Regions from separate parts of the Salinithrix halophila genome, predicted to be linked through region 3. Evidence: riboswitches for the same ligand, from Rfam matches in the RefSeq annotation. Region 3 holds a riboswitch; each other region holds the start of a gene.
The links. A riboswitch is a leader RNA that binds a small molecule or an ion and turns the genes downstream of it on or off. The one in region 3 is predicted to bind S-adenosylmethionine.

Region 1 (2,264 bases), on a different contig from region 3:
GGAAGCGCTGAAACGCCTCCTATTGTCTCACAAGGGGAAGACCCCCGTCCGCCTCTACTATGAATCCTCGGGGAAGGTGCTAGCTCTTCCTGCAACCAAGTACGGGATCCATCCGTCGGAAGAATGCAAAAGTCGTGTGGAGGATATCCTAGGTAAGCACTCTTTTCGATTGAAAGAGTCTCCCACCACCCGCACCTGATTCAAGCGGGTTACATAGGATGAATCACGACGGATCGAAGGAGAGGGTGGGTTCCCTTGTTTTATAATCATGTTGTCCGTCTCCTCTCCGAGCGGGGCGTCACCCTAGAGGATATCTCTGACATCGCTTATGAACTGCAACGTCCCTATCATAAACAGTTGGAGAAAAAACAGTGTCGGGATAGTGTTGAACAGGTATTGAAAAAGCGGGAAGTTCAACATGCCCTCATAACCGGAATCGCCTTGGATAGTTTGGCGGAGAGGAAGTGTTTGCCCGTACCCTTGCAACGGATGATGGAGGTGGACGAACCCCTTTACGGATTGGATGAAATTCTGGCCCTTTCCATTACCAATGTTTACGGCACCATCGGGCTGACTAGTTTTGGCTATCTGGACAAAACCAAACTGGGCGTTATCCGTCGGTTAAACAACCACAGTGGTCGGATTCATGTTTTCCTGGACGATCTCGTGGCCGGTGTCGCCGCCGCCGCTTCTGCGCGGATCGCCCATGAAAAACCAGACATGGAGCGATACCGAGCCGACCTTGCTCTCCATGAGGATGGGCCGGTGGAGAAGTCCATTGAATCAAAGGAATAGGAAAGACCTCGGGGAATTCTGTTGCTCCCGAGGTCTTTTGGTATCCATCAATGGGACAGGGTTTCCGGATGGCGGATTAAAATGTGTAAATCCGATCTAAAAACTAGGGAAAAAGGGTTGACTTCCCGCCTGTGAGGCACTAAACTAAATAGCAACACTTATCCAGAGAGGCGGAGGGATCTGGCCCTATGAAGCCCGGCAACCTGCATGGCCTGCAAGGCTGCAAGGTGCCAACTCCAGCAAAATGGGAACCATTTTGGAAGATAAGGTGATAGGATGAATAATTGCCTACCCAGTCTTTCCAAAATGGAAAGACTTTTTTTATGAAAAGGGGACGGTTCGGTGGCAAAAAAGGAATCGAGCGGTTTCGATACCATAGCGGAGCAAATCCGTCACATGCTGGACACGATGCAATACGGTTCGATTACGTTGGTGGTTCAGGACGGGAAAGTAATCCAGTTGGAAAAAAACGAAAAAATTCGAATCCGATAAAATAAAGGCGCTGACCAGACAAACTGGAGGCGGCCTGGCCCACTTGGGTTCAGGCCGTCTTTTTGGATATTGAACAAACTGGAGGAGGTGGTCCACTTGGGTGCCCGACTAACGTATGAGACCTGGGAAACCGTGGAGAAAAAGCCTGTTTTCCCTATCGGAGACCCGTTGAAAGGGAGCATGAGTGTTCTGAAGTGGGCCTTTGACCATTATGGAGAAGGCCTTGTCTACGCCTGTAGTTTTGGGGCGGAGGGGATGGTCCTTATCGATCTGATATCCCGGGTAAAACCAAATGCCAAAGTAGTTTTTCTCGATACGGATCTTCACTTCAAAGAGACATATGACGTGATTGAACAGGTGAAAAAGCGGTATCCCGATTTGCGTATTGACATGCTGGAACCGGATCTCACCCTGGAAGAACAGGCAAACCGCCATGGAGACGCCTTATGGGAACGGAATCCCAATCTGTGTTGTCACATTCGTAAGATTGTTCCCCTGGAACGGGCGCTTTCACAGGTGACGGCATGGATTTCCGGCCTTCGTCGGGATCAGTCCCCCACAAGGCGTTTCACCCAGTTCCTTAATCAAGATAGACGGTTTCAGGCAGTGAAGGTATGCCCGCTCATTCATTGGACCTGGGAGGATGTTTGGGATTACATCCGGGAGAAGGATCTTCCCTACAACCTCCTTCACGACCGCGGATATCCCAGCATCGGCTGCGACAAATGTACACGCCCGGTGGCCGAGGGAGAGGATTCCCGGGCAGGTAGGTGGACCGGTATTCAAAAGACGGAATGCGGTCTCCATGTTAATCCGTGACAAAGGTAAGGGGAAACCATGACGATCCTTTATGTTGGATACGCGGTAGCTTTCTTTTTCGCGATGAACATCGGAGCGAGCGGAGCGGCGGCCTCGATGGGTGTAGCTTACGGTGCCGGTGCCGTCAAGAGGCGTCTTGCCGCTTTGGCTTTGGCAGG
Region 2 (2,264 bases), 180 kb from region 3:
TTACCCGCGTCGGACGGTTCATCCGCAAAACCCGGATTGATGAGGTGCCTCAACTGATCAATATCATGCGGGGCGATATGAGCTTGATCGGCCCCCGACCGGAACGGGATGTCTTTACTGAAAAGTTTTCCAAGGAAATCCCCGGATTTAAACAGCGTTTGATGGTGAAACCAGGATTAACGGGCTGGGCGCAGGTGAACGGTGGATATGACGCCACGCCAGAAGAGAAATTCTCCATGGACATGTATTATATCCAACGGCAGTCCTTGATCCTGGACATGAAGATTCTTTATCGAACTGTATGGGTGGTCCTTTCAGGAAGTGGAGCCCGTTAAAAGCGAAACAGCATGTAAAAGGGTTGCCGTGATTCCGGCAACCCTTTTTATCGATATTCTTGAGGCGTTAGTACGCTCTTATAATCACAGGTCAAACGAGAGGTATCCTTTCCATCTGTCTCCTATTAAGAAACCAGCCAGCGCAGGGACAGATAAAAAAGCAACCAGAGAGGAACGCTTATGAAAGCTGCGTTGAAAATGCCCAACCAGAAGGTTTTTCCCACAACCGTGTAGTTCATCCAGGGCACCTCCGATACCTCTTAGTGATTATTATTATACGGCAAACTGCCGGTGAATAGTGGGCTGTTAACCATTTGTAAAGGAAATGTAATGTCCGGGAAAGGTCGTTGAAAAACAACAGTGGAAAATTTTCTTGGTTATCTAATGGATAATTTTACCCCATTGACGTTGGGTATCCGGCATGCTAATATCGTTCTCGGACATTTAAATACGGAATGTATGATGTTCTCTTATCCAGAGAGGTGGAGGGACTGGCCCGATGAAGCCCGGCAACCGACCGCACAGCAAGGTTTTGCGGTAAAGGTGCCAATTCCTGCAGGACGTTTAAGTGCGTTCTGGCAGATGAGAGAAAGGATGGCGACTTTTAAATCCTTTCTGCTTCTGGCGGAAAGGATTTTTTTATGGTAAGGCGGTGGAAAGGACATGCTTCAATTGAAAGAAATCCAAAAAACTTATCCGTCCCGGTCCGGTTCGATCCCTGTCGTTGCTTTGAAGGATGTGAACCTGGAAGTGAATGAAGGGGAAATCTTCGGGATCATCGGACGCAGCGGAGCTGGTAAGAGTACACTCTTACGGTTGGTCAATGGCCTTGAAACTCCTGACTCCGGTGAGGTCTGGGTGGACGGTTGGTCAATTACCCGACTGAAAGAGAGGGAACTTCGTCAGGCACGCACCAAAATCGGGATGATTTTTCAACATTTTAACCTTCTCTGGTCTCGTACCGTTTGGGATAATGTCGCATTCCCTCTGGAAGTTGCGGGCCGTTCGAAAGAAGAAATTCGCCAGAAGGTTAATCATTTGTTGGAGCGGGTGGGACTAAGTGACCGGGCCAAAGCCTACCCCTCCCAGCTCTCTGGGGGTCAGAAACAACGGGTGGGCATCGCACGCGCCTTGGCCAACGACCCCAAGGTATTGTTGTGCGATGAAGCGACGTCTGCTCTGGATCCTGAAACAACGGGCTCCATTTTGCAACTTTTAAAGGAAATCAACCGGGATACGGGGATCACAACTTTGTTGATTACCCACGAAATGAGTGTGGTTCAGGCGATTTGTGGACGGATGGGGGTTATGGATGACGGTCGAATGATTGAGGTGGGAGAAGTGTCGGAGATTTTCAGGAATCCTTCTCATCCGGTTACTCGTCAGTTTGTCCGACAAACTTTATTAAAAGAACAAAGTACTCCTTTTGAGGACAAGGGTAGGGATTCCTCTGCATGTATCGTGGTGCAATGCCGTTTCCCTGGATTATCAGATGTTTGGGAGGAACTCCGAAAGGAGGCCGACCGAAGGCAACTTCAAATCCATGTCCTCGCCGGCGGCATTGACCCTTCCACACCTTGGACCCTCCGTGTGGAGGGAGATCGGGAGACTGCCGATAGGATTGTTACGGTATTGAGATCGTTGGGAGCGGAAGCGGAGGTGGCTGTCGGTGTTTCATGAAGTGGATTGGAACCTCATCTGGCAAGCAACGAGGGAGACGGTATACATGGTTGGGATTTCCACCTTCTTCACTGCTCTTTTTGGGATTCCGCTGGGAATCCTGTTGGTTATCACGGATCGGGGCCAGATCTGGGAGCAACAGGGCTTACAAAAAATCGTGGCTTCCGTCGTCAATCTATTCCGGGCGGTTCCCTTTATCGTCCTCGTCCTCGTTCTTTTCCCCGTAGCGCAATTTCTGGTGGGTACGAC
Region 3 (2,264 bases):
GAGGATATCGAACTTGTGCCGTTGGGGGACTTCCATGTACTGTTGTTGGATGTTGGGCATGGTCACTTCTTTCGCTTTCACCCGGATTAACTCGGGATCCTTCATAAACGAAGTGGCCAAGCGGCGGATCGGTTCGGGCATGGTGGCGGAAAAGAGAAGGGTCTGGCGGGTTTCCGGCACCTGTTTCAGAATTTCTTCGATATCATCGATGAAACCCATGTTGAGCATCTCGTCCGCTTCATCCAGCACTGCTAGTTTCACATGATCCATGCGAATGGTCCGACGGCGAAGGTGATCCAAGAAACGCCCCGGTGTTCCAACAATGATATGAGGCCGTTTCTTCAAGGAACGGATCTGTCGGTTGATGTCTTGGCCACCGTAAACAGGCAGGGTGCGAATCCCTTTGAATTGCCCAATCTTATTCAATTCCTCCGCCACCTGAACGGCCAGTTCCCGCGTCGGGGTGATGACGATTCCTTGGACTTTGTCTTGTTCCGTATCAGCTTTCTCCACCAATGGGATACCGAAAGCAGCTGTTTTCCCAGTCCCGGTCTGAGCTTGTCCAATCAAGTCTTTTCCGTTCAGCGCCACGGGAAGAGCTTGGGCCTGGATCGGGGTAGCCTCTTCAAACCCCATGTCGCTGATGGCCCGAACGACCTGGTGATCCAATTCTAATTCATAAAAGGTGATCAATCGCTTAAACTCCTTTTTTCGCCCCATGAAGGGGACGGATGATTTTTCGACTTTAATAGACGTCATTCCTATTGTTGACCTATCCCATCATAACCAGTCCCCCGATATAGCGAAAGCTCTTTTTGAAAAAAGGTTCGTGCTTTTCTTTCCAGGAAAGGTATTCGGTCCATGTGTTTAATTCCGCTTTCTGGAAAAAGAGGGTGTACCTACAGATCCAGTAAAAGTTCCTCCAGGTATCTGCCGGTTGACAATTGCGTTGGAATTCCCTATAGTTAAGAAAATTGGCGGTTTATAACCGAACAAAATTATAGGATTCTCTTATCGAGAGTGGTGGAGGGACTGGCCCGATGAAGCCCGGCAACCTACCCCGCGAAGTCGCGGCGGTGTGGTGCCAATTCCTGCAGAGAAATTCTCTGGCGGATGAGAGAGGGTACAGTACACTCAACCTTTCATCGACAGAGATGAAAGGTTTTTTGATTATCAAAAGGGATGGTGGATATGGCTCAGACACTGGAAAAGAAGAAGCCGCTTGTACAGCGATTGGAAGAGAAAATCCTCATCCTGGACGGGGCGATGGGGACCCAATTACAGGAAGCAAACCTTTCCCCGGAAGACTTCGGGGGGGAAGAATATGACGGCTGTAACGAAAATCTCAACCTGACCCGCCCCGATGTGATCCGTCGCATCCACGAAAATTATCTGGAGGCAGGGGCCGACATCATTGAAACCAATACGTTCGGTGCCACGGCCCTTGTCTTGGCGGAGTATGGTCTTGAGGAGAAGGCGCTAGAGATCAACCGGGTGGCGGCACAATTGGCTGTGGAAGCCGTGAGGAAGTATTCCACACCGGAACATCCCCGCTACGCCGCCGGTGCACTGGGGCCAACGACCAAGACCCTATCTGTTACCGGAGGGACCACCTTCGATGAGCTGATTGATAACTACCAGGAACAGACGGTGGGACTGATTGAGGGGGGAGTCGATGCACTCCTGTTGGAGACTTCCCAGGATACGCTCAATGTGAAGGCGGCTGGCATCGGGATCCGACAGGCTTTTGAACAAACGAGTACAAATCTTCCTCTGCTGATCTCTGGAACGATCGAACCGATGGGGACGATGCTGGCGGGGCAGAATGTAGAGGCTTTTTACCTCTCCATTCAGCATTTGAAACCTCTTACTGTTGGACTCAACTGCGCTACGGGCCCCGAATTTATGCGAGATCATCTCCGGACATTGGCCGGTATGGCCGAATGCGGGGTTAGTTGTTATCCCAACGCGGGCTTGCCTGATGAGGATGGCAACTACCATGAAACCCCTCGGGGGCTGGCGCAAAAACTGGCTGGATTTGCGGATCAGGGTTGGCTGAATATGGCCGGCGGCTGTTGTGGGACGACTCCGGAACACATCCGAGCACTGTCAGAGGCATTGGCAGAGAAATCTCCTCGCCGGCGAAGCGTCGAGCCGCTCACCGCGGTATCAGGGATTGAGCCCCTTTACCTAGAGGCGGACAACCGACCGGTGCTGGTCGGGGAGAGGACCAACGTGATCGGGTCGAAGAAATTTCGAGATCT

Region 1: another riboswitch for S-adenosylmethionine. It lies ahead of ACFOUO_RS03025 (YezD family protein); the one in region 3 lies ahead of metH (methionine synthase).
Region 2: another riboswitch for S-adenosylmethionine. It lies ahead of ACFOUO_RS11310 (methionine ABC transporter ATP-binding protein); the one in region 3 lies ahead of metH (methionine synthase).

Annotation. Positions count from the first base shown of each region.
Region 1 is NZ_JBHSAP010000007.1:171,444-173,707, reverse strand. It holds gene ACFOUO_RS03035 (DNA polymerase III subunit alpha) at 1-199, shown strand, start outside; gene ACFOUO_RS03030 (phosphatidylglycerophosphatase A family protein) at 256-795, shown strand; SAM riboswitch class I at 951-1,065, shown strand; gene ACFOUO_RS03025 (YezD family protein) at 1,171-1,287, shown strand; gene ACFOUO_RS03020 (phosphoadenylyl-sulfate reductase) at 1,384-2,106, shown strand; gene ACFOUO_RS03015 (inorganic phosphate transporter) at 2,125-2,264, shown strand, end outside.
Region 2 is NZ_JBHSAP010000015.1:217,222-219,485, forward strand. It holds gene ACFOUO_RS11305 (sugar transferase) at 1-335, shown strand, start outside; SAM riboswitch class I at 803-924, shown strand; gene ACFOUO_RS11310 (methionine ABC transporter ATP-binding protein) at 999-2,015, shown strand; gene ACFOUO_RS11315 (methionine ABC transporter permease) at 2,005-2,264, shown strand, end outside.
Region 3 is NZ_JBHSAP010000015.1:393,291-395,554, forward strand. It holds partial or broken gene ACFOUO_RS12155 (DEAD/DEAH box helicase) at 1-693, opposite strand, end outside; SAM riboswitch class I at 1,009-1,120, shown strand; gene metH (methionine synthase) at 1,192-2,264, shown strand, end outside.